Regions from separate parts of the Arthrobacter ginsengisoli genome, predicted to be linked through region 1. Evidence: predicted binding sites of a transcription regulator. Region 1 holds the regulator's gene; the other holds the start of a gene.
The links. The regulator HrcA, encoded in region 1, represses chaperone genes, less so after heat shock. The targets are predictions, from matches to a motif close to TTNGCACTCGNNNNNNNCGAGTGCNAA.

Region 2: J2X01_RS07720 (FmdB family zinc ribbon protein) is a predicted target of HrcA. The motif match lies at 1,074-1,100, and genes of this name have one in related genera.

What each region holds. Positions count from the first base shown of each region.
Region 1 is NZ_JAVDVQ010000001.1:144,288-148,384, forward strand. Features, by position in the region: gene dnaJ (molecular chaperone DnaJ) at 1-603, opposite strand, end outside; gene hrcA (heat-inducible transcriptional repressor HrcA) at 710-1,723, opposite strand; gene J2X01_RS00720 (DUF3097 domain-containing protein) at 1,936-2,778, shown strand; gene J2X01_RS00725 (DUF4870 domain-containing protein) at 2,922-3,341, shown strand; gene hemW (radical SAM family heme chaperone HemW) at 3,440-4,097, opposite strand, start outside.
Region 2 is NZ_JAVDVQ010000005.1:100,162-104,258, reverse strand. Features, by position in the region: gene galU (UTP--glucose-1-phosphate uridylyltransferase GalU) at 1-313, opposite strand, end outside; gene J2X01_RS07725 (5-formyltetrahydrofolate cyclo-ligase) at 406-1,041, shown strand; gene J2X01_RS07720 (FmdB family zinc ribbon protein) at 1,188-1,445, shown strand; gene J2X01_RS07715 (RcpC/CpaB family pilus assembly protein) at 1,844-2,407, shown strand; gene J2X01_RS07710 (AAA family ATPase) at 2,509-4,097, opposite strand, start outside.

The sequences.
Region 1 (4,097 bases):
GCATTCGTTGCAGGGGTCGTTGATGACGGTGCCGAAGCCCGCGCAGGAACCGCAGGGGGCAGACGTCATGACCTGGCCGAGGATGGAGCGCACGGCGCGCTGGACCTGGCCGCTGCCGCCGCAGATGTCGCAGCGTTCCGGGTGGCTGCCCTCACGGCAGCACGAGCCCTCACAGGTGGGGCAGGTGACGGCCGTGTCGACTTCGATCTTCTTGTTGACACCGAACACGGCGTCGCGGAGGTCGATCCGAACGCTGATCAGGGCGTCCTGGCCGCGGCGGACCCGTGAGGCCGGCCCGGCCTGGCCGCCGGCGCCGAAGAACGTGTCGAAAATATCCTGGAACGCGAAGCCCTGGCCGGAGTAGCTGCCGCCGCCGAAGCCGTTGTCGGTGCCGTTCTCGTTGCCCGTGGTGTCGTAGATCCGGCGCTTCTGCGGATCGGAAAGCACCTCGTATGCGTGCGTGACGGCCTTGAAACGGTCCGACGCGTCATCCCCGGGATTGACATCCGGGTGGAGGTTGCGTGCCAGCTTGCGGTAGGCCTTCTTGATTTCTTCGCCCGTGGCTTCACGGGAGACTCCAAGAACGTCGTAATGGCTGCTCAAAGTTTTGTATCTCTTCCTGGTTGTACTGCCGGTTAGGGGCAAGAAGCCTTGTGGGGTGGGACGTCCGGTGTGTCCCGGTGGGTTCCGGACGGTCGGCCGTGATCCGTCAGGGGCCCAGAATCCTGGACAGGTAGCGGGCCACCGCCCGGACCGCGGCCATGGTGGTCGGATAGTCCATCCTGGTGGGGCCAAGGACGCCGATCTTCGAGCTCGCGTCCGGGCCGTAGCCGGTCGCCACCACCGAGGCCTCCGCGAGCCCGTCGTATGGATTCTCCCGGCCAATACTGACGGTCACACCCCTCGGGTCCGCGGCCATGTCACCCAGCAGGCGGAGCATGACCACCTGCTCCTCGAGCGCTTCCAGTACCGGGCCGATGCTGAGCGGGAAGTCCACGTTGGAGCGGGCGAGGTTGGCGGTTCCGGCCATGACCATGCGCTCCTCGCGGCTGCTCGCGGCCAGCGCCTCCAGGCCCCGGGCCAAGGCCTGTGCGTCGGCGCGGCGCGCGGCCGGGCAGGTGACAACCACGGACTTCAACGATTGCGGCAGCAGGTTCAGCGGTGTCCCGGAGAGGCTTCCGAGGAAACGCGTCCGCAGCTCGGACAGGGCCTCCTCGGACAGGTCCTGCCCCACGTCAATGACGCGCTGTTCCACTTTGCCGGTGTCCGCGATCAACACCACGAGCACCTTACGGGGTGCCAACAGGACGAATTCGATGTGCCGTACCTTGGCCCTGCTCAGATGCGGATATTGCACCACGGCGACCTGGTGGGTCAGCTGCGAGAGCAGCCGCACGGTGCGCTCCAGCACGTCGTCGAGGTCGTCGGAGCCCTCCAGCAAGGCCTGGATGGCGCGCCGTTCCGCCGGGGAGAGCGGTTTGACCGCCGAAATCTGGTCCACGAAGAGCCGGTAGCCCTTGTCGGTGGGAATCCGCCCGGCACTCGTATGCGGTGCGGTGATGAGGCCATCATCTTCCAGGGCCGCCATGTCATTGCGGATCGTGGCGCTGGACACGCCCAGGTGGTGCCGCTCGACGAGGGCCTTGGAGCCGACGGGTTCCCGTGAATGGACGTAGTCCTCCACGATGGCGCGCAGCACTTCGAGTTTGCGCGGTTCGCTCACGCTCCACCTCCAATCGACTGTCCCGCATCCGATGCCGCCGTAGCGGCCGCTCCGGACGCGCTGTGTTAGCACTCGACATGCCTAAGTGCTAACCAGTCTAATATGAGTCGCCGCGTTGTTAGCATTGGATTCGCTCCGGGCGTTCTTCCTGGGGCTGGTGTTTTCGGGCACAGCCCGCCGCAGCAATCCGAGTGCAAAGCAGTGTGTAACCGATGTCGTACCAGAACTGGGGTCCGCAGGACCTGTCCGCCCCCGCCAAGACGCAACTGCCGGAAGTGCCGGTGGAACGCGGCATGGTGCTCGAAGATGTGCAGTCCGGTTGGGTCGGCGCCGTCACCCGCGTGGAGAAGTCCGGCGGGATGCACGTCGTCGCCCTTGAAGACCGCCGCGGCAAGTCCCGGTCCTTCAGGCTCGGCTTTGGCTTCCTGCTGGAGGGACAGCCGATCCGGCTGATGCCACCGGCGCCGCGCGCCGCGGCGGCAGGAACCCGCACCGCCTCGGGCTCTGTCCGCGTACAGGGCCAGCGCGCCCAGGTCGCAAAGGCAAGCCGGATCTGGGTGGAGGGCAAGCACGACGCCGAACTCGTCGAAAGGGTCTGGGGCGACGATCTCCGGGTGGAGGGCATCGTGGTCGAGCCGTTGCACGGCATTGACGACCTGGCCGGCGCCGTCGCCGCCTTCCGGCCCGGACCCGGACGCCGGCTGGGCGTCCTGGTGGACCACCTGGTGCCGGATTCCAAGGAGTCCCGGATCGCCCAAGCCGTGATGGCCTCCCCCGGGGCTGCGGGGAACGTGCTGATTGTGGGCCATCCCTATGTGGATGTCTGGCAGGCGATCCGGCCGTCCGTGCTGGGAATCGAGAAGTGGCCGGTGATCCCGCGCGGGGTGGATTGGAAGACCGGCATCCTGACGGCGTTCGGCTGGCCGCACAGCACCAAGGAGGACATTGGCCTGGGCTGGCAGAAGCTCCTCGGTGCGGTCCGCAGCTACGCGGACCTGGAGCCCTCCCTGCTGGGCCGGGTGGAAGAGGTCATTGACTTCCTCACCGTTCCCTGAGGAACGCCGCGGCGGGCCGCCGCCAGCGGGCCGATCCTCGATTCGGCCCCCGAGCAAGTATTCTTGGTACGGCGGCTGTGCTCCTGGCACGGCCCCGGCAACTCCACGCACCGACGCAGCACCGCAATCCGAAGGACGACACCGTGGCAGATGACGCACGCGACCAGACTGGCAATCAGCTTGGCCATGGCCAGCCCCCGTACCATGGCGTTCCCGCGAATGCGCTGCCGCTGACGGCGAATGAGGACCGGCAGTGGGCCACGCTTGCCCACTTCGGGGGCATCCTGGGCTGCGTTCCCGCGCTGCTGATCTACCTGATCTTCAAGGACCGGGGCCCCTTCACGGCGCAGGAGTCCAAGGAGGCCCTGAACTTTACGCTGCCTCCCACGATTGCGGCCGTGTTGTGCAACCTGCTGGTGTTTGTACCGGTCGTGGGCAATATTTTCGCCGTCCTGGCCACGCTCATCTGGATCGCTGTGACGTGCTTCTCGGTGGCTGCGGGCATCCACGTCAACCGCGGCCAGCCGCACCGCTACGAGTTCAACCTCCGCTGGATTAAATAGCTGAGCCCGCACCCGGGCATTGGAGCCGGCCGCTGCCCATCAGGGCTGGCGGCCGGCTTTTTTGTGCGGAGCCTTTTCGGGCGGCCTGGTCCGCTGGCTTAGTCCGGCAGGATCCTGCGGACCACGGCGTCGGCCAGCAGCCGGCCCTTGAGCGTGAGGACGAGCCGGCCCTTGAATGCAGCCGCGGGGTCCACGAGGCCGTCGGCGATGAGACCGGCGACGGCGTGCCGCCCGGTGTCACCCAGGCCCCCGAGGCTTGGGATGTCGAGCCCGGAGTTCAGGCGGGCCTCCAGCATGACGCGCTCCACGTTGCGGGTCTGGGAATCAAGGGTCTCCCGGCCGGCGGCAGGCGACAGCCCGGCACCCAGGCGGTTCGCATAAGCGGTGGGGTGCTTGACGTTCCACCACCGGACGCCGCCGACGTGCGAGTGCGCACCGGGGCCGATGCCCCACCAGTCGTCCCCCCGCCAGTAGGCCAGGTTGTGCCGGCAGGCCTGCTCCGGGGTGCGGGACCAGTTGCTGACCTCGTACCAGGCGAGCCCGGCCGCGGAGATGAGTTCATCGGCGAGTTCGTACTTGGCCGCGTGATCGTCGTCGTCGATTTCCGGCACCTCGCCGCGGCGGATCTGCGCGGCCAGTTTGGTGCCGTCCTCGACAATGAGCGCGTAGGCGCTGATGTGGTCGGGGGCGTAGGACAGTGCCGTCTCGAGTGAGAAGCGCCAGTCCTCCAGCGACTCCCCCGGCGTCCCGTAGATC
Region 2 (4,097 bases), on a different contig from region 1:
AGTGGATATCACCAAGATTGCTGGCAGCCTGGATGGACTCCAGCTTGGCGGTGTCGCCCTTCGCCTCCAGGGTGGCTTCCAGCGTGGGGACGCGGTCGAAGTGGTCCTCCAGCGCGCGCTTGCTGCGCCCGGTGATCATCAGGATGTCGTTCAGCCCGACTTTGACGGCTTCCTCCACGACATACTGGATGGCGGGTTTATCCACTACGGGCAGCATTTCCTTGGGCATGGCCTTCGTGGCCGGGAGGAACCTGGTTCCGAGGCCAGCTGCGGGAATGACGGCCTTACGGACGGGAGCGTTGGGTGTAGTCACTCGACTAATCTAACGGAGGGACCAAACATTGCGTAATCATTCGGGCCGCCGGGAATCGCCGCTTCCCGGGCCGCATCACACGAAGGGGCAGTATGGCTTCGAAGGACGAGATCCGGGCCAGTCATCGGGCCAGGCGTGCCGCGCTGACGCGGGCCGGGCTGGAGAGCGCGGGTGCCGGCATTGCCCTGCACGGCCTCGCCTGGGCTTCTGACCTGACCAAAGGGGCACCAGGCACCTTCGCGGCCTATCTTGGCGTCGGTTCAGAGCCTCCCACCCTCCCCCTGCTGGCAGCCTTGCACGGGGCGGGGCACCGGATCCTGCTTCCGGTCTGCGAACCCGCCCTGGCGCTGAGCTGGGTGTACTGGACTCCGGCCTCCGAATTCGTCCGGAGCCGCTACGCGCCGATCCAGGAGCCCGTCGGGGAACGCCACGACACAATCGTCATGAAGCACGCCGCCGGCATCTTCCTGCCGGCCACCGCCGTCGACTTTTCGGGCAACCGGGTCGGGCAGGGCGGCGGCTATTACGACAAGTTCCTGGCCGCCTTGACCGATGTCATCCCCGCCGGGACCCAGGAGTCCGACGGCGGGTCGCTTCCGTCCCTGCCGACCGCCGCCGTCGTGTACGACGCCGAGGTGCTGCCCTCCGGCAGCATCCCGGCAGAGTCCTTTGACCGGAAAGTAGCGGCTGCCCTGACTCCGGGCGGTTTGCTGCGGCTGCAGCCGTAGGGCTCCTGGGGCGCCCGGCCGAGGTGATAGAATTAGCACTCAGGCCCTGCGACTGCTAAGGGACGGACCTCGCCGATCGCCAGATCGGCAGAGATCCCGTCCGGACAGCACGGGACCTGCTCGTTTGTCCCAGAGGAGGATTTCCAGTGCCCACCTATGCATACGCCTGCAAGGACTGCAGCCACGCCTTCGAGATCGTGCAGTCGTTCACCGACAGCTCCCTCACGGCCTGCCCCGAGTGCCAGGGCAACCTTCGCAAGAAGTTCAACAGCGTCGGTGTTGTCTTCAAGGGTTCCGGCTTTTACCGGACCGACTCCCGCGACGCCAAGGGCAGCACAGTCTCGCCGGCCCCCGCTCCCGCCCCGGCAGCAACTCCCGCACCCGCCACCGCTTCCGCCAGCTGAGGGTCCTTCGGGGCTGAGGCTGCCAGCCGAGCGCCTTCCGGTTCCCACTTCGGTTCCTTGCGGCCGCGGCAGTTTTCCACATAGCCGCGACTGCGCCCGCCGGCCTCCGTACGCCCGCGTAGCCTCGGATCATGGCCACAATCCCAGCTCCCCGGCCCTCGCTGAGCCTCATCACTGCGGCAGTCTTCGGTGTCTTTTTCGGTGGCGCTTCGCGCCCTTCACCGGTTCGCGGAATCGGCCGTTCCGCACGGCGCCGCCCACCCCGGCCGAACTCCGAAAGCCCTCCGCCGGGGCCACGACCCCCCGGCCAGCGTCCCCGAAGACAGCTGGTTCGGTGGCTGAACCGCCACCGGCGGCTGGCGGTCGCATTACTGCTGAGCATCGCCGCCGGCCTCACGGTGCAGGAGCTGACCCCCGCCCCGGCTGACACGGTCCCTGCGTCCGCCGCGGCACGGGACCTTCCTGCCGGGAAGACACTCGCGCCCGACGATCTGACCGTGCTGAGCGTCCCCCGCGGACTTGTCCCCGGGGGCAGCTATGGCAGCACTTATTCCCTGTCGGGAAAACAGTTGGCGGTGGCGCTCCGCAAGGGCCAGCTGCTTTCGGACTCCCAGCTACTGGGGCCCGGGCTGCTGGCGGGAAGCCCACAGGGATCGGCCGCCGTGCCGCTCCGGATGGCAGATCCCGCCTCAATCCAGCTGCTCTCCCCCGGGCAGCTGGTCAACGTGGTGATGACCAACGGCAACGACTTTGACCAGCCGGCGGCGTCCCAGGTGCTGGCCGCCGCGGTGCCGGTGCTGTGGACCTCAGGTCACGGCGGCGGGGCCGGGCCCTGGCTGGCGACCGGAGAAACCGATGGGCTCCTGGTGGTGGCTGCCGATGCCGAACAGGCGCGTCGTCTCGCCGGTGCGTCCACCCAGGGAAAGCTGTTCTTCGTTCTCGTGGGGGCCGCCCCAGGTTAGGCGGTCCGCCCCGTTACCCCCGGGCTGGGAGCCGCCGGGGCCCGCCCCGGAGGCCAGCCCGGTCCGGTGCACGGTCAGAAGGTTCCTAGCCCAGAAGATTCCTAGCCCCAGTGCGGGGGCTTCTGCTCCTGGAGCCACGAGTCGTGGTCGTAGCCGCCGGGCTCGTCGCCCCAGCGCCGCGGATCGTCTTCAGCGGCCTTGTTCGGCAGGACGCCGGCCGGGACCGCCGCCGGTGTTGCCGTCCGCGGTACACCGTTCTGGTCGCCTTGCTGCGATTCGCCCTTGGCCTGCGACGCGTCGTTGGTATGTACTTCGTCGTGGTTCTGTACTTCGCCGTTGTTCCGGGTGTCGCCGTTCACGTTCATGCGGCCGGCCTCCTTACTGCCCTGATCTGTTGTGTGCTGTTGCGCGCTGTCCGGACTTCCGTACGGGGCGCGCCCTTCCGAGGCCTGCGCTGCGTTGACGGCCAGGTTTTCGACGTCGTCGTCGAAGAAACCCGGTGACGGCTTCCGGTGCGTCGCGGCCGGCCTTTCCAGGCCCAGGTATCCACCGATGCGGTCGGCGCAGGCCGAAGGATCCGTGAAAACCTCTATGGTCCATAGTGGCATGTAGCGCCATCCGAGTCGCTCCAGGAGCTGCGGGCGGAGCCTGCTGCGTTCACGGACCGTCAGGCGGCGGTATTGCTCGGTGCCGTCGGACTCGATCGCCACGGGCCGGGGAATCTCGGCGTCGTCCTGCCCGAGGGTGCTCAGCGGGTCGGCGGCGGCCACCATGTTCAGGGCGCCGTCGTACTGGTGCCAGACGCGGGCACCCCGGGCCCGCAACCGGTCGCCGAGGTCGGCCACGAGCGGGTCCGCGCCAAGGGCCTGTTCGCTGGCAGCGGCCCGCGATGCCGGGCTGCCCAGATCGGAGTTGCCCGCGATTTCACGGTCCAGCAGCTCGTGGAAATCGACTGCGCCGTGGCTCAGCCGGGTCACGTCGAGGTCCTCGGGACGGAAGCAGCTCAGCACATGCAGGGAACGGCGTGCCCTGGTCATGGCGAGGGCGAACTTGGCCCGGCCGCCCTCCGCGGACAGCGGGCCCAGGTTGTGCAGCGCGCGTCCGTGCGGAGTGCGGCCGTAGCCCGGCGAGAAGATCACATGGTCGCGGACCAATCCCTGGGCGCGGTCCAGGTCCACCACCCGGAAGGATTCGTCCCCGGCGGTGAAGAAGCTGGCAAGCAGCGGATAATTGGGCAGCTGGAGCCGGATGGACTCGCCGATCCGGGCGGCGTGCCGGAGGCTGCCCGTGACGACTGCCAGCGATGTGCGCGGCCGCAGCCGGGCGTGCTCGAAGACAAGCTCCACCGCCCGGTTCACTTCGGCGACCACGGATTCGACGCCGTCCTGATCCGCGCTGGGCAGCCCGGTGCCGTCGGGCAGGTACTCCACGGTCAGGGCCCGGTCCAGCCCGGTGGCGGACTGGCCTTCCGGCAGGCGGCGCAGTCCGCCGTCGTAGAAGGCCTTGCTCAGCTGCCGCACGAGGTCTTCATCAACGGCGCGGTAGATGGTCCGCAGGTGCCAGGCGGGCAGCACGGTGGCCAGTGCCCGGTAGGCGCTCTCCACACCCTGGTGGGAGCTCTCGCCGGCGGCAAGCCGCTCGACACTGACAGTGAACGTCCGCGGGCTGGCGATCCGGTCGTCGCCAAAGG